DNA from 2 places in the Ruminococcus sp. J1101004sp1_RTP21198st1_B9_RTP21198_201120 genome. Region 1 is predicted to be linked to the other one. Evidence: riboswitches for the same ligand, from Rfam matches in the RefSeq annotation. Region 1 holds a riboswitch; the other holds the start of a gene.
The links. A riboswitch is a leader RNA that binds a small molecule or an ion and turns the genes downstream of it on or off. The one in region 1 is predicted to bind thiamine pyrophosphate.
Positions count from the first base shown of each region.

Region 2: linked by a shared signal. The riboswitch ahead of AB5618_RS10220 (thiamine-binding protein) and the one ahead of thiD (bifunctional hydroxymethylpyrimidine kinase/phosphomethylpyrimidine kinase) in region 1 are both predicted to bind thiamine pyrophosphate.

Region 1 covers NZ_JBCOMI010000054.1:2,434-10,675, forward strand. Annotated here, with positions in the region: gene AB5618_RS20645 (transglutaminase domain-containing protein) at 1-278, shown strand, start outside; gene AB5618_RS20650 (M28 family metallopeptidase) at 463-1,725, shown strand; gene AB5618_RS20655 (alpha-L-fucosidase) at 1,750-3,072, shown strand; gene cytX (putative hydroxymethylpyrimidine transporter CytX) at 3,277-4,452, opposite strand; partial or broken gene thiD (bifunctional hydroxymethylpyrimidine kinase/phosphomethylpyrimidine kinase) at 4,598-5,386, opposite strand; TPP riboswitch at 5,589-5,694, opposite strand; gene AB5618_RS20670 (alpha-glucosidase) at 5,766-7,442, opposite strand; gene AB5618_RS20675 (AraC family transcriptional regulator) at 7,598-8,242, opposite strand, start outside.
Region 2 covers NZ_JBCOMI010000012.1:106,173-114,414, forward strand. Annotated here, with positions in the region: gene AB5618_RS10205 (YkgJ family cysteine cluster protein) at 1-258, shown strand, start outside; gene AB5618_RS10210 (AAA family ATPase) at 710-2,194, shown strand; gene AB5618_RS10215 (NUDIX domain-containing protein) at 2,287-2,793, shown strand; TPP riboswitch at 2,998-3,104, shown strand; gene AB5618_RS10220 (thiamine-binding protein) at 3,250-3,546, shown strand; gene AB5618_RS10225 (ABC transporter permease) at 3,515-4,297, shown strand; gene AB5618_RS10230 (ABC transporter substrate-binding protein) at 4,290-5,297, shown strand; gene AB5618_RS10235 (ABC transporter ATP-binding protein) at 5,412-6,164, shown strand; gene AB5618_RS10240 (Na+/H+ antiporter NhaC family protein) at 6,342-7,667, shown strand; gene AB5618_RS10245 (alcohol dehydrogenase) at 7,707-8,242, shown strand, end outside.

The sequences.
Region 1 (8,242 bases):
TTGAAAATTCCATCTCCTTCATGATTCGTACTCCGGAAGCCAAGCAGGATCCTCTTCTGGCAAAAGTGCTGAAGATGTTCCCGAATGTTTCCATCTATTACGATTCCTTTGAAGAAAACATTGAACTTCTGGGAAGAAGAATGTACGTTGATCCAGACAAGCTTCCGCTAATTCTGGTAACTAATGGCGAGTCTGTAGGGATTTATGCAACCAGCGGCTATAATGTTGGAACTGGCGATATGTTGATCCGTATTATGGAAGAAGTGCCGGAAGTATAAATTGCATTTAAAAGAAGATATAGTAGTTTTTGAAGTATATAGTAGAATTTCTAAGAAATATAGAGATGGTTTTCTTTGTGCTCTAGAGGTGCGCAGCAAAGCATAATAAGGAAAATTGCAAGGCCTCTGAATGTAGCGCATTAAATAGGAGTAAATCGGAAGCCATCTCTAAATGGAGTAAATTATGAATAAATACACAGAAATTCACCCAAATGGACAACGCGCGTATCAGTTTGTAGCTGACACGGCATACGTCCGTGAATCCGGCACTAAGGGGGAGCACAAAGCAGCTGAATACATTTTGAAGGAAGCGGAGCAGGCAGCAGCCCAGACGGGAAAGTCTGTCTACATTCAGACACCCCGCATGGAATTTTTCCAGTGTCCGGATTTTCAGCAGAAAAAGGCAGAGCTGGTAATCTGCCAGCCTTATAAGAAGGCTTATCCGGTGCGTGCCTACCTGAATGGCGCCTGCACCCTGGAAGAGGGCATCACAGCACCATTTCTCTTCGTGGGAAAAGGAGACGACATCAGTCTTTCCAAGGCAAAAGGGGCAGTTGTGCTGGTCTGCGATCCTATTCGTGAAGATATGATAAATAAAATAAAAGCAGCAGGTGCACTTGGCTTTGTAACCATATGCGGCACGCCGCTGGATCAGGGGGAAGACCGGATTCCAACCCAGTACCGCCGCAAGGCAGGTGATCTTCCAGGCGCATCTATCCATTATCTGGATGCAGTGGAAATCGTGGAGAAACAGGCATCCAAGTGCTGCCTGAACATTCAGCAGAGCGAGATTTCCCGCAATTCCGCCAATGTGGCAGTACGCATTCTGGGAACTGATTTTCCAGAAGAAATCGTTACGGTAACGGCTCATTATGATTCTGTTCCGGAAGGCCCTGGTGCATATGACAATATGTCCGGCGGAGCCATGGTGATGGAAGCTTTTCATCATTTCGCAGAGCACAGACCAGCCAGAACTATGGAGTTCATCTGGTTTGGCTCCGAGGAAAAAGGTCTGGTTGGAAGCCAGAATTATGTGAAATCCCATGAAGGAGAAATGAGCAGCCATGTGTTTAATCTGAATGTAGACCTGGCAGGGCAGCTCCTGGGAGGAAACGTTCTGGGAGTAACTGCAGATCCGACTGTCTGTGCAGAACTGAAAAACCTCATGGAAGAAAATCAGCTGGGTGTTACCATCAAAAATCAGGTCTGGGCCAGCGATTCCAATACTTTCGCATGGAAAGGTGTGCCAGCGCTTACCTTAAACCGTGACGGCTTTGGCATGCATACAAGACACGATACGGTAGAATATATTTCTCCTCGTGCACTGGAAGAAGGGGCGAAAACTCTCTGCACAGCAGCTGCATGGGTGGCAAACGAGCCAGAGCTTTCCTTTGAACGGGAAATTCCAGAGGATATGAAGAGAGAACTGGAAAAGTATTTTGCCTAATGTTACAGGAAAGGACATTATAAAATGAACAAAGTAATCGAAGAAAGAACAAAACGTACCGAATGGTACCGTGACGCCCGTTTCGGCATGTTTATTCACTGGGGACTTTATGCAATCCCTGCCAGAGGAGAATGGGTGCGCAGCGTGGAGCAGATTCCACATGAGGACTACTGCCATCTCACAGAAGAGTTCACAGCTGAGAATTACAACCCAAGAGAGTGGGCGCGTCTTGCGAAAAAGGCAGGCATGAAATATGCTGTGCTCACAGCCAAACACCACGACGGCTTTTGCCTTTTTGACACCAAACTTACTGACTACAATTCCATGAATGCAGCCTGCCACAAAGACCTGGTAAAAGAGTTCCTGGAGGCATTCCGTGCAGAAGGAATCAAAGTAGGTCTGTATTTTTCTATTATAGACTGGCGCCACCCGGATTTCCCACACTATGGGGATATGCACCATCCAATGCGCAACCATCCGGAATGCTCCAATGAAAACCGCGATTTCGACCGCTATCTGGAATTTATGTTTGGGCAGATCAAAGAGCTTCTTACCAATTATGGTAAGCTGGATCTGATGTGGTTCGACTTCTCCTACGGCGATATGAAGTGCGACAAATGGAAAGCCCAGGAGCTGATTTCCATGGTGCGTTCCATCCAGCCCTGGCTGATCATTGATAACCGTCTGGAGGGCAGTGCTGAGGATTCCGGTTCTATCCTTACTGCAAATCCTACAGAATATTCCGGCGATTTCGCATCTCCGGAGCAGATGATCCCACCAGCAGGAATCCGCAATGAGCTGGGTGATCCGGTACCCTGGGAAGCCTGCCTGACCCTGAATAACAATTGGGGCTACTCTTCCAGTGACCGTCATTATAAATCAGCTGAAATGGTCATCCACATGCTGGTTGAGTGCGTCAGCAAGGGTGGCAACCTGCTCCTGAATGTAGGGCCTGATGCAAAAGGTCGTATTCCGAAGGAGTCTGTGAAGATTCTGGAAGAAGTAGGAGAGTGGATGGACGAGAACTCCAAGAGCATCTACGGCTGTGGCTATGCTGAAATCGATAAACCGGAATGGGGCCGTTACACCCGCAACGGAAATAAGATCTACGCCCACGTTATGGAGCCCCAGGCAGGAGCAATCCCTCTTACCGGAATTCACGGTAAGATCAAAAAACTCCGCCGTCTTTCCGACAATTCCGAGGTAAAGCTTACGGATTACTGGAACCTGAAGGAATACTCCCAGAATCAGTTCTTCTTCCTCAACGCTGACACCTGCGACAGCTACCCGCTTCCGGATGATCGGGATACGGTTGTGGAAGTAACACTGGAAGAAACTGAAGAATAAGCAGATATAAACAGAAATAAACAGAAAGGGACTGCCGGGAAATGGCAGCCCCTTTTTGAATTTATAAGAAAGCCCATCTCTGGCACTTTCCTGAACCGAGTAGTGTTTATACGAAAGCTAGAGCGTGTTTGAAAAATCATTCCCGCAAATTGCGACGCACATCTTGCAGAAAGCCTTTTATCCAATACACTCTAAAGTGAAAGTCTATTTTTTACTCTTTAAAACATTTCGCACGATCATACAAATGAGAATGGTAACCACCATATCTGGCAGTGTATTTCCCACAGGAATATCAATTCTCATTAAAATTCGGTACAGCACAAATCCGATCACCCAGATTACCGCATTTGTTATGTCAACCGATTCGCCCAGACTGTCAGCACGTTTCAGCAGGAAGAAGTCTGCAATCTGAATGGCGATCATCGGTGCAAATACAGAACCGATGAGGTACAGGAAATCGGTAATGTTGTCCATTGGATATACAATTGCAGCAATTGTTCCGATGATGGTTACGGCAATTGCGGCATATTTTCCATTAATTTTGGAAAATACAGATTCAGATGAAATTCCGGCGGAGTAAGCATCCAGGAATGTGGTGGTAACAGTGGAAAATACAATGATCAGAAGGCCTGCAATTCCCAGTCCGGCTTTCACCATAATCTGAGCAATGTCGGATTCACCGGTATAAATCGCTGCACCCATACCGATTACATACATCCAGCAGCTTACAAGACCGTAAACAATAGAGCTTACAGCAGTTGCTTTCACTGGCTCCTTCGCCTCGCGGGTATAATCACTGATCAGCGGCAGCCAGGACAGTGGCATTGCAACAGAAAGCTCAACCGCAGCACCAAAGGACATGGCTTCCTCGCCAATGGCAAGTGCAGTCCCGCCATCAAAGAAGATGAGCTTGCAGAGTACCAGTGTAAGGATAAAAAGTGCTGCCATAGCGATGGTGTTGATTTTTCCAAGGTTTGTGATGCCGATAAAAATCCACAGTACGATCAGTGCACCGATTACCAGACACCATACCCAGCTTCCGGTATGTAACACACCGTTTGCGGCCAGAGCTCCGTCGTAGATCATAATGGCAGTCCAGCCAACCAGCTGAAGTACGTTCAGGAAGGAGAAGAAAATCCCGCCTTTTTCCCCAAAGCTCATTTTTACGGTTTCCATTGCACTGCGGCGTGTTTTTCCGCCAATTACTCCGGCGAGGAAAAGCATGGTACAGCCAATAATATGTCCGATGATAATGGCAAGAAGACCTTTTCTAAAGCCAAGTGAGGCAAAATAGGTTCCAGTGAGGATTTCCGCCAGGGAAACACCAGCGCCAAACCAGATCAGGCCGTTTTCAAAAATGGAAGTACGTTTTTCGGTCATGTTATTTCGCCTCCTTATCTGGTGTCGGTTTTACGGTTGAGAGTTCAGAATCTGCAGTGACAGAGGCTGCTTGTTTTGCTGACACGCCTGATTCCCCATTTGTGAAGACAGCGGCTTCTGCCGTAATCTCGTCATGTGACAGTGTGAATTCATTTTTTATTGCAAATCCGTGATCCATAGGACCACTGCCTTTTCCAAGATCCAGCATAGCAGCAAGTGCTCCGGAAATATATTTCTTTGCCCTCTCCACGGAAGTATCCAGGTCAAATCCCTTTGCCAGATTAGAAGCAATGGCACTGGATAAGGTACATCCTGTTCCGTGAGTGTTTGGATTGTTGATCCGCTTTCCCTGGAACCATTTGTAATTGCCTTCGCGCCACAGAAGGTCATTGGCGTCATTCAGCTGATGACCACCCTTGCAAAGCACTGCACAGCTGTATTTCTCCCCGATGGCAGCAGCGGCTTTGATCATATCCTCGGCAGTTTCTATTTTCATTCCGGACAGAACCTCTGCCTCCGGAATATTCGGTGTCAGGACTGTGGCCATTGGAAGAAGCTGACTTTTAAGGGCTTCAATGGCTTCATCATTGATCAGCTTGGCTCCGCTTGTAGCGACCATAACCGGGTCTACTACAATGTTCTTTGCTTCATACTGGCGAAGTTTTTTCGCAATGGTTTCAATCAATGCGCTGGAAGATACCATTCCAATCTTCACTGCATCCGGATAAATATCTGTAAAAATATTATCCAGCTGGTCGGCCAGAAATTCTGGCGTTGCTTCCATAATACCTGTTACACCGGTAGTATTCTGTGCGGTAAGTGCGGTAATCGCACTCATGGCATATACTCCATTGCTGATCATTGTCTTGATATCAGCCTGGATACCGGCGCCTCCGCTGGAGTCACTTCCAGCGATTGTTAATGCTGTTCTCATAATTTTCTTCCTTTCTCTTGGCCTTGTTTGAAGCAGTTTCCACGAGTTATGAGTTATAACGTGAAAAAATCTTTTTACAAACCGGCACTGTTGTTATGTATGCATTAATTTTATATAGCGTCCGAAAGTGGTGCCCCCAGCCGAACGCTGCATTGCTGCCATATGAAAAAAGAGACACCCCAATGAGGTGTCTCCGAAAAAAATCAAACCCATGATGACTTCCTACGGCGGCATTATCCGCATCAGGTAAAAGGGTCGAAATTCACAATTTCCTCTCAGCCTGTGTACAAGCTCCCCTGTTCTTTTGTTATTATAGTAATAATGGGAAAAATTGTCAATAAGGTGTTGGAATACAATAAATACCAAGCGTGAAAATCGTTTACGCTAACTCCACAACCAGCACCTGATATCCATGCAGCTTAACTAAATTTCCATCCAGAACCATATCCGGGTAGTTATTGATCAGCACCTTTTTGCATTCTGATGGAAGTGTAATTTCCTGCTCATCCCACTGATAATTGCCAACCACAAGTAAAGTTTTATCTCCTTTACGGTAGTATGCCATTAAATTATGCCGGTCTTCCATAAAGGGCTCCAGAGCACCATACACAACGGTTTCTTTATATTCCGGATCCTTGCGAAGAGCGATCAGTTTCTTATAGAAATTAAGTACGGAATTTGGATCAATCGTCTCTTTTTCCACATTAATTGCGGTATAATTGGAATTTACCCGAAGCCACGGTGTACCAGCTGTAAATCCGGCATTTTCCTCACCAGTCCACTGCATGGGGGTACGGGCATTGTCGCGGCTGCGGCGGGCAACAGCTTTCAAAGCTGCTTCCGGGGTAAGTCCGGCGTCAAGTGCAACTTTATATTCATCCAGAGTTGAAATATCATCTACCTCGTCAATTGATTTGAACGGGATATTTTCCATGCCAAGCTCCTGTCCCTGATAAATAAAGGGAAGTCCACGAAGCATGAAATTCAATGCTGCCAGCATTTTTTTGCTTGTGTCACAGCAATCACCTTCTGGAATATAGTGACTGACACCGCGAGGCTCGTCATGATTCTCGATAATATTGGAAACGAATCCGAAATCCCCCATTTTGGCCTGTGTCTCAAAACAGCAGCGCTTGTAGTCGTCAGGTGTGATTTCTTTGCAATCGTACCAGCCTTTTTCAGAACCTCCGAAAATGGTTTCGTTAAAGTCGAACATAGAAGAAAAATAACCATTGTTTCCAATAAAATCCGGGAGCTCTTCGTCTTTTGCGTTGAAAACCTCACCTACGGAAAAAGCATCGTGAGGCTTGAAGGTGCGGTCACGCATTTCTCCAAGAAATTCTCCGATTCCGGTAGCTTCCTCCAGCATTTTATTAATGCTGCAGAGTCCGTCCTCACGATCAGGCTCATAATCATGCATAGGAAGAGCTTTTTTGATATTAATGATAGCATCAATGCGGAAACCGCCAAGACCCTTGTCCAGCCACCAGTTAATATTTTTATATACTTCCTCACGGAGCTCTGGATTTTCCCAGTTTAGGTCAGGCTGCTTTTTATGAAAAACATGAAGGTACTGTTTGTTGGTGCCAGGCAGATCCTCCCATACCGAACCTCCGAAATAGGAGCGCCAGTTAGTAGGAAGCTTACCATCTTCTTTGTCTCTTAAATAGAAGAAACGGCCGTATTTTCCATCCGGATCTTTACAGGCTTTTTTAAACCATTCGTGCTCATCAGAGCAGTGGTTTACAACCAGATCCATGACAATATACATGTCCCGCTTCTTTGCTTCTGCGATAAGGCGGTCCATATCCTCCATAGTTCCGAATCGCGGGTCAATGTCGTAATAATCGGAAATATCGTATCCCTGGTCGGCAAGAGGGGAGCGATAGCAGGGGGAAAGCCAGACAATGTCAACCCCCAGCTCCTTTAAATAATCCAGTTTCTCAATAATTCCCGGCAGATCGCCGATTCCATCACCGTTTGTGTCATAAAAGCTTTTCGGATAAATCTGATAGGCTACTTTATCCTGCCACCATTTTTTTTTCGTGCTATTCATTTATGTCTCCTTATATATAATGATTATCTTTGAACTAAGTACATTATACATACATGAAAAAGAAAATACTTCCCTTAATTTGATTAAAAAATACGAAATTTTGACCAGAGATTGTTTGGAAAATCATTTCGTACATAGGGGGGTGCAAGCGTGTTTTATAAGGAAGGATTCTCAATCCCCTGGCTGTGTTTCCGATATTGCAGAGGTGTGGTTCCTGTATATTTGCGAAATTCTCTGAGAAAATTCCCCATATTGTTATAACCACAGTCCAGACATATCTCGGTCACTGGAAGACTGCTGTCTTTTAATAAACGTACTGCCTGGCGGATGCGATATTCATTCAGGTATTCTATGGGAGACATGCCGATTGCTTTTTTAAAAAAACGGCAAAAGTATTGCTCATTGAGTCCGATCAGGGATGCCAGATCGCGGATATAAATTTTTTCCTGGTAATGGTCGCGGATGTAAGTGATTGTGGTTTTTATGGTCTCGACCCTGTGGTCATCAGATTTTTCAGTCTGGGAAAAAAGCTGGCGATTGGAAAAATCTGCAAAAATATTTAACAGGGAAGCCTTGATCAGAAGCTGATCTGCCAGGCCGACAATGGCATTTCCAGAAGCGCGGAATAAATTTATATGTAAGGAATCATGAAGCTCTTCCAATTGTTCAGAAAAGCTGCAGCGGTAAAATGCGTTAGTGATGTTCTGGAACTGCTCCTTTATAATAGGAAAAACAGGATGGTTTGCAGAAATACATCTTGGAAAAATCAGACGTCCGTTTTGCAGTGGCTGGACAAGCTG
Region 2 (8,242 bases), on a different contig from region 1:
CGGAGCAAGATCAAGGTAAAGAAATGGATCGACACTCCGGATCTTCGCCAGTATGAAAAGTTTGTAGCTGACTGGCATTATTTTTTGCTGGATGTGCAGGAGGTTCTTTATAATGCCACAGATGCCCAGCTGATCAAAAATCTGAATTTATATGTGGTGAATCGTTTTTATATGAAAACATATGAAGTGGGCAGAGATTTCTATGAGCAGTTTGAAGAAAGACTGACAGAAGGAAAGCAGCTGTTAAGTCTGGCATAATTGAATAGAAAAACTCCCGGAACACTTGAGCCTGTTTGAAAAATCTTACAGAAAGCTTTTTCAGACACGCTCTAGAGCGCCCGGGAGTCTTTTATTTTTAGATTGCAGTATTCCATTAGAAGCTTTGGGAGGGACTATGGTGTCTGCGCACTAAAAATCAGAAATATATATCAAATGTTAAGTGAAAATCAAATTGTTGAAAAGTAGTCCGTATAATAGAATACACGAATTTCTCCATTTTGGCAAGAGATTTTTTGTAAAAAACTAAGAAATGCCAAGATATATAAAAAATAAGATAGTTACTGGTCACAAAGTGAACAATAATACAAGACAATGCTGCATTATGAAACAGGCCAACTCATTCTGGACATTAGAGAAAAATGTTGTTATAGTAGATAAGAGAAATTAGAGAAATATATCCCTTTAAATACACAGGAAAGAGGAAAAAGCTATGCCAGTATTTGATTTCAGCGGTGCTTCTGCAAGTAAAGCGGAGGCAAAGTGTACTTACACAACATTTCACAGCAGCCATACGAAGCCTTCACCGGAGCAGCCGATCATGGTGCTTGACAATAAAGAGAGACAGTGGAAACATCATTCCTGCGGTGTGTTTACCAATCCGGTAAACCGTACTGCTTTTGATTTTAAGGAAGAAGACGGTAACCATACAGCAGATGTGGTGAAAATTGATTCCAGATTTACCAGTCTTTTGAAATGGCTGGGAGACAGCAGGATCAATGTACGTTTGTCTGGTACTAACAGGGAGGACGGATATGCGGTATACCGCATTCGCGAAACTGCTTTTGGCGGCGGCACAAAGCTTTCTGCAGAGGATGGCTTTCTGCAGTTTATGATTGAGAGACTTCTGGAGAGTAATGCACCTGCTGAGGCAGAAGAGGATGAGGAACAGGAGGAAAACGGTGATGAGATGAAGCTTACCAGCATTCAGAGTATTACCGATTTTATGACCTGCGCAGGCAAAACACTGCCGGATAATATCAGACTCTGGACCAGAAGAAATCTGGCAGTGGCAAGATCCAGTGAAGTTTCCCAGGAAGAGCGCCATCATGCACAGAGGGCTCTTTCTATTATGTTGAATATCCAGTGGAAGAACAATTATTTTGAAGCAATCGATCCTGTTGAGGCAAGGAGAATCCTGGATGAAGAGCTTTATGGAATGGAGCGTGTGAAACAACGTATTATCGAGACGATTATCCAGATCAACCGTACACATACCCTTCCGGCCTACGGACTTCTTCTGATCGGACCTGCCGGTACTGGCAAATCCCAGATAGCCTATGCAGTTGCAAGAATCCTGAAACTTCCGTGGACTACGCTGGACATGAGCTCAATTAACGACTCTAAGCAGCTTACCGGAAGCCCCCGTATTTACGCAAATGCAAAGCCCGGAATTATTATGGAGGCATTTTCCATGGCTGGTGCCTCTAATCTGGTATTTATTATTAACGAGCTTGATAAGGCAAATTCCGGCAAAGGAAATGGAAATCCGGCAGACGTACTTCTTACCCTTCTGGACAATCTTGGATTTACAGATAACTATATGGAGTGTATGATCCCAACTGGCGGTGTTTATCCAATTGCTACTGCAAATGACCGTGACCAGATCAGTGCACCGCTGATGTCCAGATTCGCAGTAATTGATATTCCGGATTATACAGCTGAGGAGAAGAAAGTAATCTTTTCCAGATTCTCTCTTCCGAAAGTTCTTAAGAGAATGCATATGGAAGAGAGTGAGTGCATTATCACAGAGGGGGCGCTGGAGGCAATCATCCAGCGTTATTCCAATACTTCAGGTATTCGTGATCTGGAGCAGGCAGCAGAGCACATTGCGGCAAATGCACTGTATCAGATCGAGGTCAACCATGTAGAGAAGGTAGAGTATACCAGAGAGATGGTGGAGGAACTTCTGAAATAGAAAAGATGAATTATTATATTCGATAACAATATTCGCAAAATAATCATAATATAAAAATATACAAGAGAAACATATAACAGGAGTGATAAAAATTGGAATTCTGGGACATCTATGATATTAACAAGAAACCTACAGGCCGCACCATGAAGCGAAACGACTGGTGCTTAAAAGACGGGGAATACCATCTCACCGTACTTGGAGTAGTGGCAAGACCAGATGGTACGTTTCTCATTACCAAACGTGTGATGACAAAAGCCTGGGCACCAGGCTGGTGGGAAGTTTCCGGCGGTGCAGCACAGGCAGGGGAATCTTCTTATGATGCTGTACTCCGCGAAGTGAAAGAGGAGACAGGCCTTGATGTAAGCGGTGCGCAGGGCGGCTATCTTTTTACTTACAAAAGAGAGAATCCAGGGGAGGGAGACAACTATTTCGTAGATGTTTACCGCTTTGTGATGGATGTGAAAGAAGAAGATCTACACCTTCAGGAAGAAGAGACAGACGGCCACATGTTTGCCACTCTGAATCAGATCAAGGAATTTGCAGCCCAGGGAAAATTCCTGCACTATGACAGTATTCAGGCTGCCTTTGAGAATCTGTAGATTTATTATATATTCTGCAGGAAATAACTGTGATATGCAGGGAGATTTTTTTTACGAATTCTGATGAAATGGGAATATTAATTAGAGCGTGCTGGTCAGACTGCGAGCAGTACAATTCTGTTAAGGGTATGTAAAATATAATTGAGATAAAAATAGTTTCTTGTAATTTGAAGAAAGGTGTATTATAATAAGCAACGAAATCTGAATAAAGACCAGGGGAGTTTCAATTGAGAAGCTGAGAGTAAGGTAGTCCTTAGACCCTTTTAACCTGTTGGATCATGCCAGTGTAGGAAGTGTTTAACGATGTAATTAGGAGCATTTGTCTGGATGGCAGGTGCTCTTTTTTCATACTGACTGACAGAGCCTGTTCAGTTCCGTCACAGTTTCAAGAATGGTTCTTATTCGATTTTTAACGCAAAGTCCTGTTTATGGGACAGAAAATAGGAGGAAAAGAAAATGAACGCAAGTGTAGCAATTCAGGTACTGCCAAATGTACAGGATGAAGAGGAAGTTATCCGCATTGTAGACGAGGTGATCGCCTACATCAGATCCACTGGTCTGAACTATTATGTAGGACCATTTGAGACCACCATTGAAGGTGATTACGACCAGCTGATGGATATTGTAAAAGAGTGTCAGCATGTAGCTGAGCGCGCAGGCTGCAAGGCTATGAGCGTATATGTTAAAATTGCATATAAACCAGAAGGGGATGTACTTACCATTGAAAAGAAAGTTACCAAACATCACCAGTAAGATACCTCCAATTGCAGCCATGGCCGTGATTCTGCTTGGCTGGGAAGTGGTAAGCATTTCGGGAATTGTTCCCTCCTACATGCTTCCATCTCCGGTAGCAGTGCTGACAGCCCTGTTTGGCGATCTGCCAACCATACTTTTCCATGCGAAATTCACTTTGCTGGAATCCTTTTACGGACTTCTCATTGGAATCGCGCTGGCATTTGTGTTTGCAACTATGATGGATCGGTTCCGTGTAATGGATCAGGCATTTTATCCGATCATGATCATTACGCAGACCATACCGACCATTGCCATTGCGCCAATTCTGGTGCTTTGGATGGGATTTGGAATGGCACCTAAGATCACTCTGGTTGTGATCACCACTTTTTTCCCAATTACAATCGGACTGCTGGATGGATATAAAAGTGTGGATCCGGATGCCATTCGTCTGATGAAGGCCATGGGAGCCAGCCGGGCACAGATTTTCCGCCATGTGAAATTTCCAGGTGCTTTGCCCCAGTTTTTTTCCGGGCTGAAAATATCTGCTTCCTATGCAGTTGTAGGAGCAGTTGTTTCTGAGTGGCTGGGTGGATTTAACGGACTTGGTGTTTATATGACCCGTGTAAAAAAAGCATATTCTTTTGATAAAATGTTTGCAGTCATTATCTTCATTGTGATCATCAGCCTTTTACTTCTTCTGGCAGTAAATATTGTCAGCCGGATCACAATGCCATGGCTGCAGGTAGAAAAGGAGAAAAATCATGAATAAGAATCTGAAAAAAGTAATCGCACCAGTTGCAGCGGCAGCTATGGTGCTTGCAGTTCCTACAGGTGTATACGCAGAAGATGGTGCACAGGAGAAAATCACATTCTGCCTGGACTGGACACCGAATACCAACCACACCGGACTTTATGTAGCACAGGCAAAAGGCTACTACGAAGAAGCTGGTCTTGATGTGGAAATCGTTCAGCCACCGGAAAATGGTGCAGCCCTTATGTGCGCAGCAGGTCAGGCTCAGTTTGCGATCGAGGCCCAGGATACCATGGCTGCTTCCCTTGCACTTGACGAGCCTCTTGGAATCACAGCAGTTGCAGGAATCATTCAGCACAACACCTCCGGAATCCTTTCCCGAAAAGGTGACGGAATTGATAAACCAGCCGGACTTACCGGAAAAACCTATTCCACATGGGATTCCCCAATCGAGCTTGCTGTGCTGGAAAATGTTGTAAACGGCGACGGCGGAGATTTCAGTCAGGTTACCCTGATCCCTAATGATATTACAGATGAGCCTGCAGCACTTGCTGCCAATCAGACGGATGCCATCTGGGTATTCCAGGGCTGGGGCGGAATCAATGCTGACGTAGAAGGTGTAGACTGCGACTATTTTGCATTCTCTGATATCAATCCTGTATTTGACTACTACACACCGGTTATCATTGCAAATAACGACTATCTTGCTGAGAATCCGGATCAGGCGAAAGCATTTATGGAAGCAACTGCAAAGGGATATGAGTTTGCAGCAGAGAATCCGGATGAGGCAGCACAGATCCTCATTGACGGCGATAATACAGGCTCTCTGAAGGATGCTGAAGAGCTTGTAAAGAAGAGTCAGGAATTCCTTTCCACAAAATACATTGACGATGCAGAAAGCTGGGGCGTAATTGATGCAGACAGATGGAATGCATTCTACAAATGGCTGTATGAGAACCAGCTTTGCGACAAGGATCTTACTGGAGTCGGATTTTCTAACGAGTATCTTCCACAGTAAGGAATGAAAGAGAAAGAAATTAACGCATAGAGCTATTCTGTCAGGCAAATTTACCCCAATTATTGCGGAAAATGGAACTGGTTATGGAAGTAGCGCTGTGTATAAGGAACGAATATGTCATCAGAACAAAATAAAGTAATTTTACGAGCAGAACATATTTCAAAAACATACGGTGAAAAAAAGGTTTTGGAGGACATTTCCATTCATCTGGAGCAGGGGGAGCTGGTTTCCCTTCTGGGAGTCAGCGGTTCCGGAAAGACCACATTGTTCAATGTTCTTTCCGGTATTATCCCGCCTGATGAAGGAAAGGTCTATCTGAAAGATCAGGATGTGACTTCCACTCCTGGAAGCATCAGCTACATGCTGCAGAAGGATCTTCTCCTTCCCCACAAGAAAATGATCGACAATGTAGCACTTCCCCTTGTACTGAAAGGCATGAAGAAAGCAGAAGCCAGGGAAAAGGCCAATCCGCTTTTTGCAGAATTTGGTCTGGAAGGCACCCAGTATCAGTATCCAAGCCAGCTGTCCGGCGGTATGCGACAGCGTGCGGCTTTGCTTCGAACTTATTTAAGTTCCAGCGGAGTTGCCCTTCTGGATGAGCCTTTCAGTGCCTTGGACACGCTGACCAAGGCCAGTGTGCATAAGTGGTATCTGGAGGTTATGCAGCATATTGATCTGTCCACCTTGTTTATCACCCATGATATTGACGAGGCCATTCTTTTGTCCGACAGGATTTACATCCTGAACGGAACTCCGGGAACCATCAAAGATGAGATCGTGATCCAGGAGAGAAAACCAAGGGCAGAGGATTTTGCATTGTCAGAAGAATTTTTGGAATATAAGAGACAGATTATTAGCAAGCTGTAGTTTTTCGGTTGATGAAAATAAAACTTCCCGGCAGGTTTCATACTACCTGAGTTTGAGCGCTCAGAAGCAGAAGCCTGCCGGGACTTTTTATGTAAAATATCCAGTTGACGTGCTATTGTGAAGCCGGCACAAAAATGGTACTATTAGTACTATAACGAAGAAGGAGAAAAATGTAGGATGAGGAAAAATGAAAAAAGAAATGGAAAAGCACTGCTTCCTATAGTAGTGTTTGTTGTTTTGTATCTGGGGCTTGGCATATTATTTGAGTATGGTCTGGATATCGAGATGGGATTTTATAAAATTCCCGTTGTCGTTATATTTCTGGTTGCATTACTTGTTGCCTGTATACAGAACCGCGAGCTTAAATTGGATGATAAGCTGGAAGTTATGGGGATGGGAATCAGTGATCCTAACATTATTACAATGATCATAATTTTTATGCTGTCAGGTATTTTTGTAGGTATAGTCGGAAGAACATCTGCAAACAGTGTTGCATATTTTATTTTGTCACTGGTTCCGCCTCAGTTTGCAGTTGTTGTGCTTTTTGTGGTCAGCTGTTTTGTTTCTCTTGCAATGGGTACCTCTGTAGGAACAATTACGCTGATCGTTCCAATTGGAGTTGCAGTAGCAAGAGTATCCGGATTTGCACTGCCGGTTTGTATTGGTTCCGTCATGAGCGGCGCCATGTTTGGAGATAATCTGTCATTTATATCAGACACAACCATTGCTGCATGTAATGGACAAGGCTGTGAAATGAAAGATAAATTTAAGGAGAATTTCTTTATTGCACTGCCAGCTGCTATTGCCAGCATTATTATTCTGCTGGTTTTGTCTGTTAAAAATTATAATGGTGGATTCATCGAAGAAAAATATGATTTAATACAGATCATTCCTTATATTCTGGTTCTTATAGGTGGAATCATCGGATTTAATGTATTTTTCGTGCTGATTACAGGTATTCTAAGTGGCTCAGTTATTATGATTGCAACAGGAATGATAGCACCCACAGACCTGATCGGAAATATGGGAACCGGTGCTGCCGGGATGTTTGAAACCAGTATGGTTGCGATTCTGGTAGCTGCAATCTGTGCCCTGATCAAGGAGTATGGTGGATTTTCCGCTTTATTATACTGGATAAAGAAAGTGTTTAAAGGAAAAAAAGGCGGGCTCCTGGGAATGGGACTGTTAGTTGGGCTAATGGATATTGCAACTGCCAATAATACAGTTGCGATCGTTATGGCGAACCCGATTGCAAAGGAAATGTCAAAGGATTACGGTATCAGCGCCAGAAAAGCTGCTTCTATCCTGGATACATTTTCCTGTATTTTTCAGGGGATTTTACCATACGGAGCGCAAATGCTGGTTGCTGTTTCTGCTGCAGCCAGTTTAGGAGAAGTGGTCAGTGCATTTGATATACTTCCAATGCTGCTGTATCCTTATATGCTGCTGCTTAGTTCACTTGCCTTTATATTTACCATGAAAGTTCCGGATGGCAGACAGTGAATGTTTAAAAATAAATTTTCAGAAAGTGATGAGATAAAAATGCTGACATATACATATGTTTCAAAAGGAAAATTTGAATTAATGGAAAAGCCTAAGCCTGTGCTTATGGATGATAGGGATGCTATTGTAAAGGTAACTCTTGCCAGTATCTGTTCAAGTGACCTGCATATCAAACATGGAAGTGTTCCGCGTGCGGTTCCGGGGATAACAGTTGGTCATGAGATGGTAGGAATTGTAGAAGAAGCTGGAAGTGGTGTAACCAATGTGAAACCGGGAGACAGAGTAACGGTAAACGTGGAAACTTTCTGTGGGGAATGCTTTTTCTGTAAAAAAGGCTATGTTAATAATTGCACGGATAAAAATGGCGGCTGGGCTCTTGGCTGCCGCATAGATGGAGGCCAGGCAGAGTACGTGCGGGTACCTTTTGCAGATCAGGGGCTTAACAAAATTCCGGATGAGGTTACTGACAGGCAGGCTTTGCTGGTAGGAGATGTTCTGGCTACCGGTTATTGGGCGGCACATATTTCCCAGATTACAGAGGAGGATACAGTGCTGATCATAGGAGCCGGTCCTAC